DNA from 3 places in the Pseudoalteromonas sp. C8 genome. Region 3 is predicted to be linked to each of the others. Evidence: predicted binding sites of a transcription regulator. Region 3 holds the regulator's gene; each other region holds the start of a gene.
The links. Region 3 encodes sigma-54, which starts transcription at its own class of promoters, with help from an activator protein. Its sites were predicted from a motif close to GTTGGCACGNNNNTNGNNT; they were not measured.
Positions count from the first base shown of each region.

Region 1: a site for sigma-54 is predicted at 2,672-2,690, ahead of GQR39_RS06150 (EF-hand domain-containing protein). Genes of this name have one in related genera too.
Region 2: a site for sigma-54 is predicted at 2,477-2,495, ahead of flgJ (flagellar assembly peptidoglycan hydrolase FlgJ). Genes of this name have one in related genera too.

Region 1 covers NZ_WTKT01000004.1:229,244-233,895, forward strand. Annotated here, with positions in the region: gene GQR39_RS06135 (YciK family oxidoreductase) at 1-414, shown strand, start outside; gene rluB (23S rRNA pseudouridine(2605) synthase RluB) at 498-1,370, opposite strand; gene scpB (SMC-Scp complex subunit ScpB) at 1,367-1,957, opposite strand; gene GQR39_RS06150 (EF-hand domain-containing protein) at 2,109-2,630, opposite strand; gene GQR39_RS06155 (hypothetical protein) at 2,857-3,288, opposite strand; gene xthA (exodeoxyribonuclease III) at 3,529-4,335, shown strand; gene GQR39_RS06165 (energy-coupling factor ABC transporter permease) at 4,341-4,652, shown strand, end outside.
Region 2 covers NZ_WTKT01000021.1:14,402-19,053, forward strand. Annotated here, with positions in the region: gene flgG (flagellar basal-body rod protein FlgG) at 1-559, shown strand, start outside; gene flgH (flagellar basal body L-ring protein FlgH) at 576-1,259, shown strand; gene GQR39_RS17160 (flagellar basal body P-ring protein FlgI) at 1,271-2,365, shown strand; gene flgJ (flagellar assembly peptidoglycan hydrolase FlgJ) at 2,532-3,548, shown strand; gene flgK (flagellar hook-associated protein FlgK) at 3,550-4,652, shown strand, end outside.
Region 3 covers NZ_WTKT01000001.1:324,900-329,551, forward strand. Annotated here, with positions in the region: gene lptC (LPS export ABC transporter periplasmic protein LptC) at 1-337, shown strand, start outside; gene lptA (lipopolysaccharide transport periplasmic protein LptA) at 327-872, shown strand; gene lptB (LPS export ABC transporter ATP-binding protein) at 869-1,594, shown strand; gene GQR39_RS01500 (RNA polymerase factor sigma-54) at 1,664-3,163, shown strand; gene hpf (ribosome hibernation promoting factor) at 3,190-3,477, shown strand; gene ptsN (PTS IIA-like nitrogen regulatory protein PtsN) at 3,482-3,934, shown strand; gene rapZ (RNase adapter RapZ) at 3,953-4,652, shown strand, end outside.

The DNA.
Region 1 (4,652 bases), on a different contig from region 3:
CATTTTTGCTCATCTACGTTCGAAAACATAATGAAAGTAAACGTGACTGCACAAGCAATGATCACTAAAGCACTTTTTCCTGTTCTTCGTAAGTCTGATAATGCATCGATAGTATTTACGTCATCAGGTGTAGGCCGCAAAGGTCGTGAATTTTGGGGGCCTTATGCCATCTCAAAATTTGCAGTAGAAGGTATGATGCAAACATGGGCATGTGAAGTAGGTAAAACGAATATTCGTGTAAACTGTATTAACCCAGGCGCTACTCGCACTTCAATGCGAGCTGCTGCATATCCAGGTGAAGATAGAGACGCACTTGCTACACCAGAGGATTTAATGCCTACATATTTATATTTAATGAGTGACGATTCAAGTGAAGTGAATGGCGAATCGTTAGATGCTCAAGTAAAAAAGTAATTTAGAGTTTAAATAGTTTAAACAACACACATTAAAAAAGCCGCAATTAGCGGCTTTTTTGTGTTCAATAAATAACTAATTAATTATTTACGTTTAGTCGGCTTAACACGCTGATTGTGTTTTTTAACTGCTTTACGGATTTGGTTGATTTTAGCGCGTTTATCTTTGCGTTTTTCAGGCATAACAGAAAGCTTAGTTTGTGTTTCGCGGCCTAATTTAACGGTTTTACGCAAGTAGTTAACTGTTTCTAAATCATACTCCATCCAACCACCTTGTGGCACGCGCTTATCAAGCTCTAGTTTACCGTAACGAATACGAATAAGACGAGATACTTCCGCATCTTGAGACTGCCATAAACGACGAACTTCACGGTTACGTCCTTCATTTAACGTTACGTTAAACCATCGGTTAACGCCTTCACCACCCATAGGGGTAACAGTCGTGAATTTAGCTGGACCATCTTCAAGCTCAACACCGCGTAGTAAGTTTTTAACCGTTTCATTGGTTACTTCACCAAATACACGCGCAGAGTATTCACGCTCTACTTCATAGCTTGGGTGCATTAAACGGTTTGCCAGTTCACCATCGTTTGTAAAGAGCATCAAACCTGATGTATTAACGTCTAGTCGACCAACCGCAATCCAGCGATCGCCATCAATACGCGGAAGTCGATCAAATACAGTACGACGTCCTTCAGGATCTTTACGTGTGCTTAACTCACCTTCTGGTTTGTTATACATAATCACACGACAGATTCGGTCTGCTTTTTCTTCAATTTTTACACTGTGTCCGTCAACACGAATCAAATCGGTTTCTTCAACACGGTCACCTAACTTTGCCACTTTACCGTTTACACTAACGCGGTTTGCGTCAATGTATTTTTCCATTTCACGGCGTGAGCCTACGCCTGCACGGGCTAAGACTTTTTGTAACTTTTCACCTTGTATAATACTCATTCGGATGGTTCTCTCACAGAAGGATCGCTCAATAACTGGTTAATTTTACTTTGCTGCTCTGTTGGCAACGCAGGTAAATTTTCAAGCCCAGTTAACGAAAAATAATCTAAAAATTGCTTAGTAGTTGCATATAAAGCCGGCTTACCCGGAACCTCTTTATGCCCTACCACTTTAACCCACTCTCTTTCGAGTAAGGTTTTAATAATATTCGAACCCGTAGTAACACCTCTTACTTGCTCAATTTCGCCGCGTGTAATGGGCTGCCTGTATGCAATAAGTGATAATGTTTCCAGTAAAGCACGCGAGTATTTTGGTGCACGTTCTTGCCACAAGTTATTTAACCAAGGGCTTAAACTACTGCATGCCTGAAACCGATACCCACTACCAACCTCAACTAAGCGAATACCACGAGTTTGAAAATGTTCTTGTATTGTATCTATTGCGTCATTTATTCGTGCCATAGAAATAGCTAAATCTATTAATACGATGTCTTTAAGGTGGCGTTTACTAACAGGCTTATCTGCAACAAAAATAGCTGCTTCAATGATCTCAACTAGTTGTTCATCACTAATTCGTCGACCCGCCATACACACTCTTAACAAATAAAAATACACAGCCATCTATTATGACAGAACAACACCAAACTAGGAAAATATATCTATCAAATAACTAAATTTAAAACACAAAAAAGCCAGTGACTAGCACTGGCTTCTTTGTTGCTTATTAAAATGACAACTATTAGCTGTGTTTAATGGCTTCTAATGCATCATCTTCAGCTACTGCGTTACCGTATTTTTTAATGTAACCCATAAACTCGCTTTTACTGATCCGCTTATCTTGGTTTTTATCCATATAACCAAAATGATTTGAAATATCATCATCGTTACCTTCAACTACCGAGATATAGCCATTACTGTCGTTATCTAGACTTGCAAAGCTGCTTTCAATTTTATCGAATTTAGCAATTTCAGCTTTAAATGCCGACTCACTTACTTCAGAATCAGTAGCTACTTTACCATTGTTTAACTTCATGTAAGTGTTAAATTCTTTGCGGCTAATTTCGTTATCCATATTGGTATCAATATTTGAAAAGTGACTCCAAATGCTATCGTCATCAGCTTCAACTTTTGAGATGTAGCCATCGCTATCATTATCTAAACTTGCAAAGTCACTGTCTATTCTTTCAAGACCTTGATTAGATGAACAAGCCGCTAGGCTTAATGATGCTAAAATAGTGGCTGCTAATGTTAACTTTTTCATAAGACGTATCCTTCGTAATCAATTAAATGTCACTTTAACTAATACAAATCCAATGCCAACAATAGTTAACTTATAATAATCAATAACTTAATCTCAATCGGTATATTTATTAAGCAGTTTCAATAAATTAAGCTTGCAAGCTTTGCAAACTACCTTGTAATTTTTGCAAAAAAATACCCGGTAAAAACCAGGTATTTCAATTTTACTTATATAGTTAAGCTAACAATTAGATTGCTGCGTTTTGGTAGCGCTTAACAAACTCAGTAACGTTTTGACCATTACATTTTAATGAGTTCAGGTTACCAATTTTTTGACGAACAGGTGCTAAACCTTGTTTTAAAGCCGTCATACATAGTTGAGTTTCTTGTTGAGCGTCTTTTGCAAATACTTCTACTTTCTCAACTGATGCGTTGCTTAATGTCGTTTTTTTAGCAATATCACGAATATCTTCGCCATTACATAAAATGCTTTTAGAAAAACGAGATAGGTAAACACCGTGCTGGGCAGCTTCTTTACGAGCAACGCTAAAGCCTTCGTTTGCACTTAGTACGCATAACTTAGACTCAATTTTGTTATCTTGGCTAAAGTAAGTATTGCTTTGTGCTGACGCAGTTGCAGATGCTAGTAAAGCAGTGGCTAAAAGTAGTTGTGTTTTCATGAGAGATCCTATTTGAACGAGCTAAACAAGTGAATTTCGCGCATTATATATTCAATAAAGTTAAGTTCAATTGAATTTTTTATTTATTTAAATAATTAATATTGTATTCACAATCTTCAAACTTTACCCATCATTTGATCAACATTTACGCAGCTATTATCTCAATTCAGTCATGTTATGTACGCGTATTTACTGATACAATTTAAGCTATTAAATAGAACCAATTTTAAGGTAAATTTTATGAAAGTGATTTCTTTCAATATCAATGGTCTGCGTGCTCGTCTTCACCAATTACAAGCAATTATCGACAAACATCAACCAGACGTTATTGGCTTGCAAGAGATTAAAGTTCACGACGAAGCATTCCCATTAGAAGATGTACAAAAAATGGGATATCACGTCTACTTTCATGGTCAAAAAGCGCATTATGGCGTAGCTATGTTATGCAAAAAAGAGCCTAAATCGGTCTTAAAAGGTTTTGCCACCGATACAGATGAATCGCAAAAACGCATGATAAGCGTCACTATTGAACAAAAAAACGGTCGCGATCTTACTGTCATGAATGGCTATTTCCCACAAGGTGATAATATTAATCACGAAACTAAATTCCCTTATAAACGTCAATTTTATAAAGATTTAATGACACACCTTGAAACCAACCACACACCCGATCAAGATGTAATTGTCATGGGTGATATCAACATATCACCCACCGATTTAGATATTGGTATTGGCGAAGTAAATGCTAAACGTTGGTTAAAAACAGGTAAATGTTCTTTCCAACCGGTAGAGCGTGAATGGCTTGCAACATTACTTAATTGGGGTTTTAAAGACACATTTAGAGAGCAAAACCCCGAAACAGACGATCAATACTCGTGGTTTGACTATCGCTCTAAAGGGTTTGTAGATAATCGAGGACTTCGTATAGATGTCGTCCTTGCAACCAATGAGCTTGCAGCACGCTGCATAGATACCGGTATTGATTACGAACTCCGCGGTATTGAAAAACCGTCAGACCATGCCCCTATATGGTCAACATTTAAGTAATTATTATGCTCAGCCTAACAATGCAGGGACTGCTTTGGTCCCTTGTAATTATCATTGCTATTTTAAGCTTTGATAAAAAAACATATAAAACATTACTTAATACGCCAGTCCGTCAAACTGGCGTGCTTGCGTGTGCGTTAGTGTTTGCAATGCTTTGGCGAATAAAGGCAGGAATTTTAACGGGCCTTGATTTGCACATACTAGGTGTTACGGCCGCGACATTAATTTTAGGCTGGCGATTGACTATTTTAAGTAGCCTACTTGCCACAGCACTGCTCGCTGCCTTTGGTCAAATTGAACTTGAGCTGTTACCAGTA
Region 2 (4,652 bases), on a different contig from region 3:
CCAAAAAGAGTTTACGCAAGGCAACATGTTGACCACCGAAAACTCACTAGATTGGATGATTTCTGGTGAAGGTTTTTTTGAAGTACTGCAACCAGATGGCAATATTGCTTACTCGCGCAATGGTCAGTTTACCACTGATGGCGATGGACGAATTGTAACATCGGGCGCAGGTTACGTTATTCAGCCAGAAATGAATGTCCCTGATGACGCGCAATCAATTACGGTTTCGCAAGACGGCGAAGTATCTGTACGTGTTGCAGGGCAAGCCGATAACGTGGTCATTGGTCAGCTAACAATTAGTGACTTTATTAATCCATCGGGCCTTGAGCCAATTGGTCAAAACCTTTATACCGAAACTGCTGTAAGTGGTGCGCCGGTACAAGGTAACCCGGGTGTTGAAGGGTTAGGGAGCATTATTCAAGGCTCACTCGAAACTTCAAACGTAAATGTAACTGAAGAGCTAGTAAATCTAATAGAAACTCAGCGTATTTACGAAATGAACTCAAAAGTAATTTCGGCCGTTGACGAAATGATGAGTTACATCAATCAACAGCTTTAATAGAGTAGGGGGAATTATGCGTAATATTATTTTATTTGCAGCGGGCACATTATTTTTAAGTGGCTGTATGTCTACGCAAAATAGTGAAGTAGTGCAGGACGACCCTTACTACGCTCCTATGTACCCCGAGCCTATTTTAGAGCCGCTGGTAGCCACAGGTTCATTATTTAATACTCATACATCAAACGACTTATATTCTGATAAAAAAGCGCTACGTACTGGCGATATAATCACGGTTAAATTGCAAGAGTCTACTCAAGCAACAAAAGCCGCCAAAACAGAAACAGACAAAGAAACCGAGGCAAGCTTAGACCCCGTTATTGGATTAGGTGGTCTACCTGTAAATATAGGTGGTGACAGCATTCAGTTTGGTATTGGTAGTGATTCGTCGTTTACGGGTGATTCAAAATCAAACCAGTCAAACAGCTTAGTGGGCGATATTTCGGTTAATGTAATGCGCGTTTTACCTAACGGTAACTTAGTTATTCGCGGTGAAAAATGGCTAACGCTTAATACCGGCGAAGAGTTTATTCGTTTAGAAGGGCTAGTACGCCCTCAAGACGTAAGCGCCGATAATACGGTGGAATCAAACCGTATTGCTAATGCACGTATTCAATACTCAGGTAAAGGGCAAACGCAAGAAGCGCAAAGTCCTGGTTGGCTTACACGTTTCTTTAGCAGTTCGCTGTTTCCATTTTAGAGGGTAACAACATGAATAGCCTTAAAGCTTTATGTTTAGTTGTGTTATTAGGTTGGCAGTTTAGCGTCAGTGCTGAGCGCATAAAAGATGTGTCTATGGTTGAAGGCGTACGCTCTAACCAGCTAGTTGGTTATGGCTTAGTGGTTGGTTTACCGGGCACTGGCGAGCAAAACTCATATACACAACAAAGTTTTAGAGGCATGTTGAACAGCTTTGGTATTACGCTACCTTCAACTCAAAGTCCTAAAATTAAAAATGTTGCTGCTGTTGCTGTGCATGCAGAATTACCTGCATTTAGAAAGCCTGGGCAAGCAATCGATATTACGGTTTCTTCTATTGGTAGTGCAGGCAGCTTACGTGGCGGTACTTTACTACAAACTTTTTTAAAAGGTGTAGACGGTAACGTGTACGCAATTGCACAAGGTAGTTTAATTGTCGGTGGCTTAGGCGCACAAGGGCTTGATGGTAGTAGAGTTGTAATTAACACCCCTACAGTTGGTCGTATACCAAATGGCGCTACAGTTGAGCGCGCCGTGGAAAGCCCATTTATGCAAGGCGATTACATTACTTTTAATTTAAACCGCCCAGACTTTACAACGGCAAAACGCCTAGAAAAAACAATTAATGACTTAGTTGGCCCAAATAGCGCACAGGCAATTGATTCTGTTTCTATTCGTGTTATAGCTCCACGCGATGCATCCCAGCGTGTATCGTACTTATCAACACTCGAAAACTTAGAATTTAAGCCAGCTGATATGGCCGCTAAAATTATAGTTAACTCGCGCACTGGTACAATTGTCATTGGTAAAAACGTTAAGCTTCAGCCTGCCGCTATAACTCACGGTGGCTTAACAGTAACAATTGCAGAACAACAAAACGTGTCACAACCAAACCCGCTAGCAAACGGTGATACTGTTGTCACGCAGCAGAGCATTATTGATGTAAATCAAGATGACTCGCGCGCCTTTGTATTTAATCCAGGTGTAAGCCTTGACGATTTAGTTCGCGCAATTAACGAAGTAGGCGCAGCGCCTGGTGACTTAATGGCTATTTTAGAAGCACTAAAAGAAGCCGGCGCAATTAACGGACAGCTCGTTGTTATATAAATAACTCAAGCCAATAAATAACGTATTACTTAAGCCCTATGTTTTTGAAATTAGGGCTTTTTATTTACAGCAACTTAAGTTTATTATTTTTATCTCCCTTGTTTTATCGGTAGTGGCTCAATTTTTGCATTTTTAACTGCATTATTCATTTTGTGTCAAAAAGCCGATGGAAACTAATCACCTCGATAAACAAAACTTTTTTGATTTAGGCAACTTAGATTCACTTCGTAAAGAAGCCTTAACCAGTGGCGATGCATCAACTGATGCCTCTAAAGCTGCGCTCAAAAAAGCGGCCGCACAATTTGAAGCTATTTTTACGCAAATGCTGCTCAAAGGAATGCGCAAAGCTAACGAAGCATTTGAAGACAAAGACAGCCCATTTAATTCAAGTGGCGTAAAGTTTTTTGAAGAAATGCACGACCAGCAACTTTCAACAGAGCTTTCTTCAAATGGCTCGTTAGGCCTTGCCGATTTAATTGTTCAGCAGTTATCGCCTGAGTCTAAAAACTTTATGCCAGGCTCTGTACTTAGAACAACCAACGATATTTTCAGCGATACACAAGTGGGATCTGCTCTTCCTCATGAGCAAAAAAATAAGCAACCCGATCTTATCGTTAATAACACTAAAGCCGATATTGCTGAGCCTAAAGTCGATATTGCAGAGTCTAAAATCGATAGCCCAACATTTAAAAATGCAGAAGAGTTTGTAAGTTCAGTGTGGGAACACGCTAAAACTGCAGCGCAAAAAATTGGTTTAAACCCAGCGGTAATGGTTGCACAAGCGGCACTTGAAACCGGTTGGGGTAAACACATTATTAATAAAAGTGACGGCGGCAGTTCAAATAACCTATTTAATATTAAGTCAGATAAAAGCTGGGAAGGCGATAAAGCAAGCAAAGTAACGCTTGAGTTTGAGCAAGGTACACCCGTTAAAAAACAAGCCAGCTTTAGAGCCTACGATTCAATTAAAGATAGCGTGAACGACTTCGTTGATTTTTTAACGCAAAACCCACGCTACCAAGAAGCATTACAAAATACAGCAAAACCAAACGACTTTTTAGATTCATTACAAAAAGCAGGTTATGCAACCGATCCAAATTATGCCAGCAAAATAAAAAAAGTGCTCAATAGCAGCCAGCTAAAAGACATTGCGGCAAACGTGATCCGCCAAGGAGTAGAGTAACATGTCGTTTAATTTATTAAACATTGCCAGTTCTGGAGTTAGAGCAAGCTCAGAGCTATTGCAAACGACAAGTAAAAATATCGCCAATGTTAATACCGAAGGCTATGTGCGCGAGCGTACAGAGTTTACTACTATGGTTGATAACCAAGTAGGGCGAGGCGAAACATACCGATTACTGAACGAGTTTGCTCAGTCACAGCTAAATCGTGATACCTCTAATAAATCGTTTTTCGATCAGTTTATTACTGAGGCTAATCGAGTTGATACTATTTTTTCTGAAGAGTCGAATAATCTATCAACTGGTATTAACTCTTTATTTAATAACGTACAAGAAGCACTAAATCAGCCGTCATCTACCGTTGCCCGCTCATTAGTAATGACCGACGCGCAAAGCTTAATTGATCAAATGGATAGGCTTTCAGGCATCGTGCTTGATCAAAAAAGTGTAGTGAACGAGCAGCTTGAAATTTTTTCAGACGAAGCAAACTCACTCATTCAAAGTATTAGTACGCTAAATCAAAATATTGCAGCAGTTAATGGCACTAATAACGCCGCAGATGCGAGCTCTACCTATAACGAACGCGATAAAGCAATACGCGACTTATCAGAGCTAATAGACATAGAAACGCTTGATGGTCCAAATGGCGAAAAACTCGTTTTTATGGGCACAGGCGAAGCGGTTGTTATGCAAAATGGCGCATTTAACTTATTTTCGATGACAGGGGATCCTGATCCTAACTTTAAAGAATTCACGCTTGACGTTAATGGTGGCAAAGCAGTGCCGCTTGAAGTTGATGTAAGCAAGCTTAAAGGCAAAATTGGCGGTTTACTTGCTTTTAGAGATGACATATTAGTCCCTGCGCAAAACCAAATTGGTCAAATGGGCTTAGCTATTGCTGATGCATTTAACGAACAAAACAAATTGGGTATGGATGCAACAGGCCAGCTAGGTGGTAATATTTTTAATATACCTACCGTTGGCGCTTATGCGTATCAAGCGAATACTGGTGATGCTGGTATGACTGCAACTGTAGAGCCCGGTAAAGGCAGTGAATTACCTGCCAGTGACTTTATTATTACTTATACGAGTGCTGCATCGGTTTC
Region 3 (4,652 bases):
ATTAGGTTTTACGTTTTTTGAAAAACCTATTTTTACTTTATATAACGAAAAGCAAACGTGGCAAATAAATGCAGACGAAGCAACATTATACGAAGACAAACAATTAATTTTAGAAGGCAATGTGGTTGCCAAAAACTTAACCGATAACGCCATGATAGACAAAATCAATGCTGATAATATTCAGGTAGATATAAAACTATTAACAATGCGTTCGGAGCAACCCGTTATCATCACTGGACCCAATTTAAAAATCACTGGTAAAGGCCTAGAAGCCGACTTAAAAACCGAAGTGATAAAACTAATTAACCATACGCGAACCATATATTATGACCAATAAAATATTAAAATCACTTATTATTCCTACACTTATACTAGCGTTTAATAGTAGTGCTGCAGAGCAAAACACGCAACCGACTGCAAATCAAATTTCAATAAGCGCCGATAAGCAAGAAGGTCAATTAAAAGCTAATGTCGGGATTTTTGAGAAAAACGTTGAAATTATTCACGGTAACCGCCGTATCACAGCCGACCGCTTAGAAGTACATAAACGCGATGAACTTGGTGATAATAAACAATTATTAATTGCTACAGGTAGCCCTGCGCACTTTGAAGAAAAGCAATCAGATGGCACGACTATGAGCGCCAGTGCTGACGAAGTACGTTATGATGTATCTAAGCGTTTTTTAACGCTTGTTGGTAATGCACAAGTATCGCAAGCGGGACAAAAAATAAATGCTAAAAGCATTACCTACGATATAGAGCAGCAGCTAATCAGTGCCGAAAAAGATGAAAACTCAACTGACCGCGTTCACACAATTTTAGTGCCAATCGAGACTAAAAAAAGTAAAAAAAGCGACAAAGGTCAACCATGAGCACATTAAAAGCAGAGCTATTAGCAAAGAGCTATAAAGGCCGTGAAGTTGTAAAAAACGTCGGCCTTGAAGTCAAAGCTGGCAGTATTGTTGGCTTACTTGGCCCTAACGGCGCAGGTAAAACCACCACGTTTTATATGATAGTAGGACTTGTACCTAGCGACAAAGGTAAAATATCGATAGACGATAACGATATTACTCTTTTACCTATGCATAGTCGTGCTAGATTAGGCATTGGCTACTTACCGCAAGAGTCTTCAATATTCAGAAAGCTGACTGTTTATCAAAACTTAATGGCCATTTTAGAAACGCGCAAAGAGTTAAATAAACAAGCTAGAGAAGACACTCTCGATAAATTATTAGATGAATTTAGCATACAACACATTCGTGATAGCCAAGGTATGGCATTGTCAGGTGGCGAACGTCGTCGTGTTGAAATAGCACGTGCGCTGGCAGCAGATCCTAAATTTATATTACTGGATGAACCATTTGCAGGTGTTGACCCGATTTCGGTATTAGACATAAAGAAAATAATAGAACATCTTAAAAATCGTGGGATTGGTGTATTAATTACCGATCATAACGTAAGAGAAACCCTTGATGTTTGTGAAAAAGCCTACATTGTTTCTCATGGGGAGCTGATTGCATCAGGTACTCCAGAACACGTATTAAATGATAAAACAGTACGCGATGTTTACTTAGGCGAGCAATTTAGGCTGTAACATTTACGCCATGTCTTTAAGCATCTGCTAGTATTAATTATAACAACATAAAAGGATTGTTAGAGATACATGAGGCAATCACTACAGCTGCGCATGGGCCAGCAACTTACAATGACTCCACAGCTGCAACAAGCTATTCGTTTGTTGCAACTCAGTACATTGGATCTCCAGCAAGAAATACAAGAAGCTCTCGACAGCAACCCGCTATTAGAGGTTGAAGAAGCAGACTATTCAGAAGACGCTGCAGGTAAAAACGAGCAAAAAGCAGATACAGATGACATAACTGTTAGCGCATCTGCCGATGATGCTCCAAGCGAATACGAACAAGATAGTGGTGAAGCACTTGCAAAAGACACGCTAAGTGACGACATGGCTATGGATGTTAGTTGGGATGAGTACATGAGTGCCGCCCCAGCAGCATCATCGGGTCCGATGCCTGAAGACGAATCAATATACCAAGGCGCCTCTACTGAAACGCTCCATGAGTATTTAATGTGGCAGTTACAACTAACGCCATTTAGCCCTACAGACGAAGCTATTGCTATTGCGATTGTAGAAGCCGTCGATGATTCAGGTATTTTAACACTAAGCTGCGAAGAGATTTTAGAAAGCTTTAATCAAGAAAACGAAGATGATAACGAAGTCGAACTTGATGAAATTGAAGCTGTATTAAAACGCATCCAACTGTTTGATCCTGTTGGTATTGCTGCACGTAGTTTACAAGAGTGTTTGTGTATTCAGCTTAACCAGTTTGACAAAGAAACACCTTACATTAATGAAACAAAAATGATTTTAACCGAGCATATTGATTTATTAGCTGCTCGTGACTATCGTACATTAATGAAGAAAACTAAGCTCAAAGAAGAAGAGCTTAAAGAAGTAATGACATTAATACATACTCTTAGCCCTAAACCTGCAGATACTATTGTAAGAGAAGAATCTGAGTATGTTATTCCTGATGTGTCAGTTAAAAAAATTAAAGGCCGCTGGGTTGTTGAGTTAAACCCAGACAGCATGCCTAAAATTCGTGTTAATAGCCAATACGCGGCAATGTCTCGCACTGTAAAATCCAGTGGTGACAGCCAGTTTATTCGCTCGCATTTACAAGAAGCTAAATGGTTTATTAAAAGCTTAGAAAGTAGAAACGACACGCTATTAAAAGTAACAAATTGTATTGTTAAGCAACAACAAGGCTTTTTTGAACACGGTCCTGAAGCCATGAAACCAATGGTTTTAAATGATGTTGCTGAAATGGTAGAAATGCACGAATCAACAATTTCGCGCGTAACAACCCAAAAGTATATGCACACACCCCGTGGTATATTTGAGCTTAAATATTTTTTCTCAAGCCATGTAAGCACCGAAAACGGGGGTGAATGTTCATCTACAGCAATCCGTGCGCTTATCCGAAAATTAATCGCAGCAGAAAACTCAGCAAAACCATTGAGTGATAGCAAAATAGCGGATATATTGGCTGAGCAAGGAATTAAAGTAGCGAGACGTACAATCGCAAAATACCGCGAATCTCTGGCTATTCCACCGTCAAATCAACGTAAAAGTTTGATTTAAGACGCAAAAAAAAGAGGGTAATGCTTATGCAACTAAACTTAACTGGTCGTCACGTAGAATTAACCGATTCACTAAGAGACTATATTAATACCAAATTTGCGAAGCTAGAAAGACACTCTGATCATATTAATAATGTTCATGTCATTCTCGATGTAGAAAAATTAAATCAAAAAGCAGAAGCCACCATACACGTAAGCGGTGCTGAGTTATTTGCCTCTACAGAACATCAAGATATGTATGCCGCCATTGACTCGTTGATCGACAAGCTCGATCGACAAGTAATTAAACACAAAGAGAAGCTTGCTCGACACTAATATGATGAAATTAAGCTCACTTATATGCCAGGACTGCAGCAAAGCTGCGGTCCTTTTTAATAGCAAAAAAAGAATTTTAGAGTTCATTAGCGAACTTGCTCACGACAAACTTCCGTATTTACCGCAACAAGATATTCTTAATGCTTTAATGAGCAGAGAAAAATTGGGTAGTACAGGTATAGGGCGTGGCATTGCCATTCCTCATGGAAGAATGAGCGGTGCAGAAGAGCCTTTGGCTTTAGTACTCGTTAGCGAAACTCCAATAAATTTTGATGCAATCGATAATCGCCCTGTTGATATTTTCGTCGCACTCATCGTACCAGATGGCGATAACCAGCAGCACTTAAAGACTCTAGCAACCATTGCTGATAAACTAAACAACAAAGATTTTTGTAAACAGTTACGCAGTGCAAAATCAGATGCTGAGCTTTACCAAGTTATTGTCAATCAATCATAGTTTTATAAAGGGTGTTAAATGGAGTTAATTATCATAAGCGGCCGTTCTGGTTCTGGAAAGTCGGTTGCTTTACGCGTTGTAGAAGATTTAGGTTATTATTGCGTAGATAATATTCCAGTTAACTTGCTTCCTTCATTAGTTCGCAGTGTGTCTGATAGCTATGATAAAATTGCTGTTAGCATTGATGTGCGTAACATCCCTAAACAACAAGATGAATTTAACGATATTCTTGAATACTTGCCTGGCTTTGCAAAACCTACGTTATTTTATTTAGATAGCGACGATCAAACATTGATCAAACGTTTTTCTGAAACTCGTAGATTACACCCACTATCAATTGACTCGTTGCCTCTTGATTTAGCCATCAAAAAAGAAAAAGAATTACTTGATGTATTAATCACCCGCGCCGACTTTATGATAGATACAACTGATTTAAGCGTTCATCAACTTGCTGAATCTATTCGTGAAAAGATTTTAGGTAAAAAAGATAAGCAACTGATTGTCACGTTTGAATCGTTTGGTTTTAAATACGGTATACCAAAAGAAGCAGATTACGTATTTGATGCACGCTTTTTACCAAATCCACATTGGGAACCTGAATTAAAACCTTTAAATGGGTTAGATCAACCCGTTAAAGATTATTTGGCCAATCACAGCATAGTGCAAAAATTCACATGGCAAATTCAAACATTTGTACAAACGTGGTTACCGCACTTAG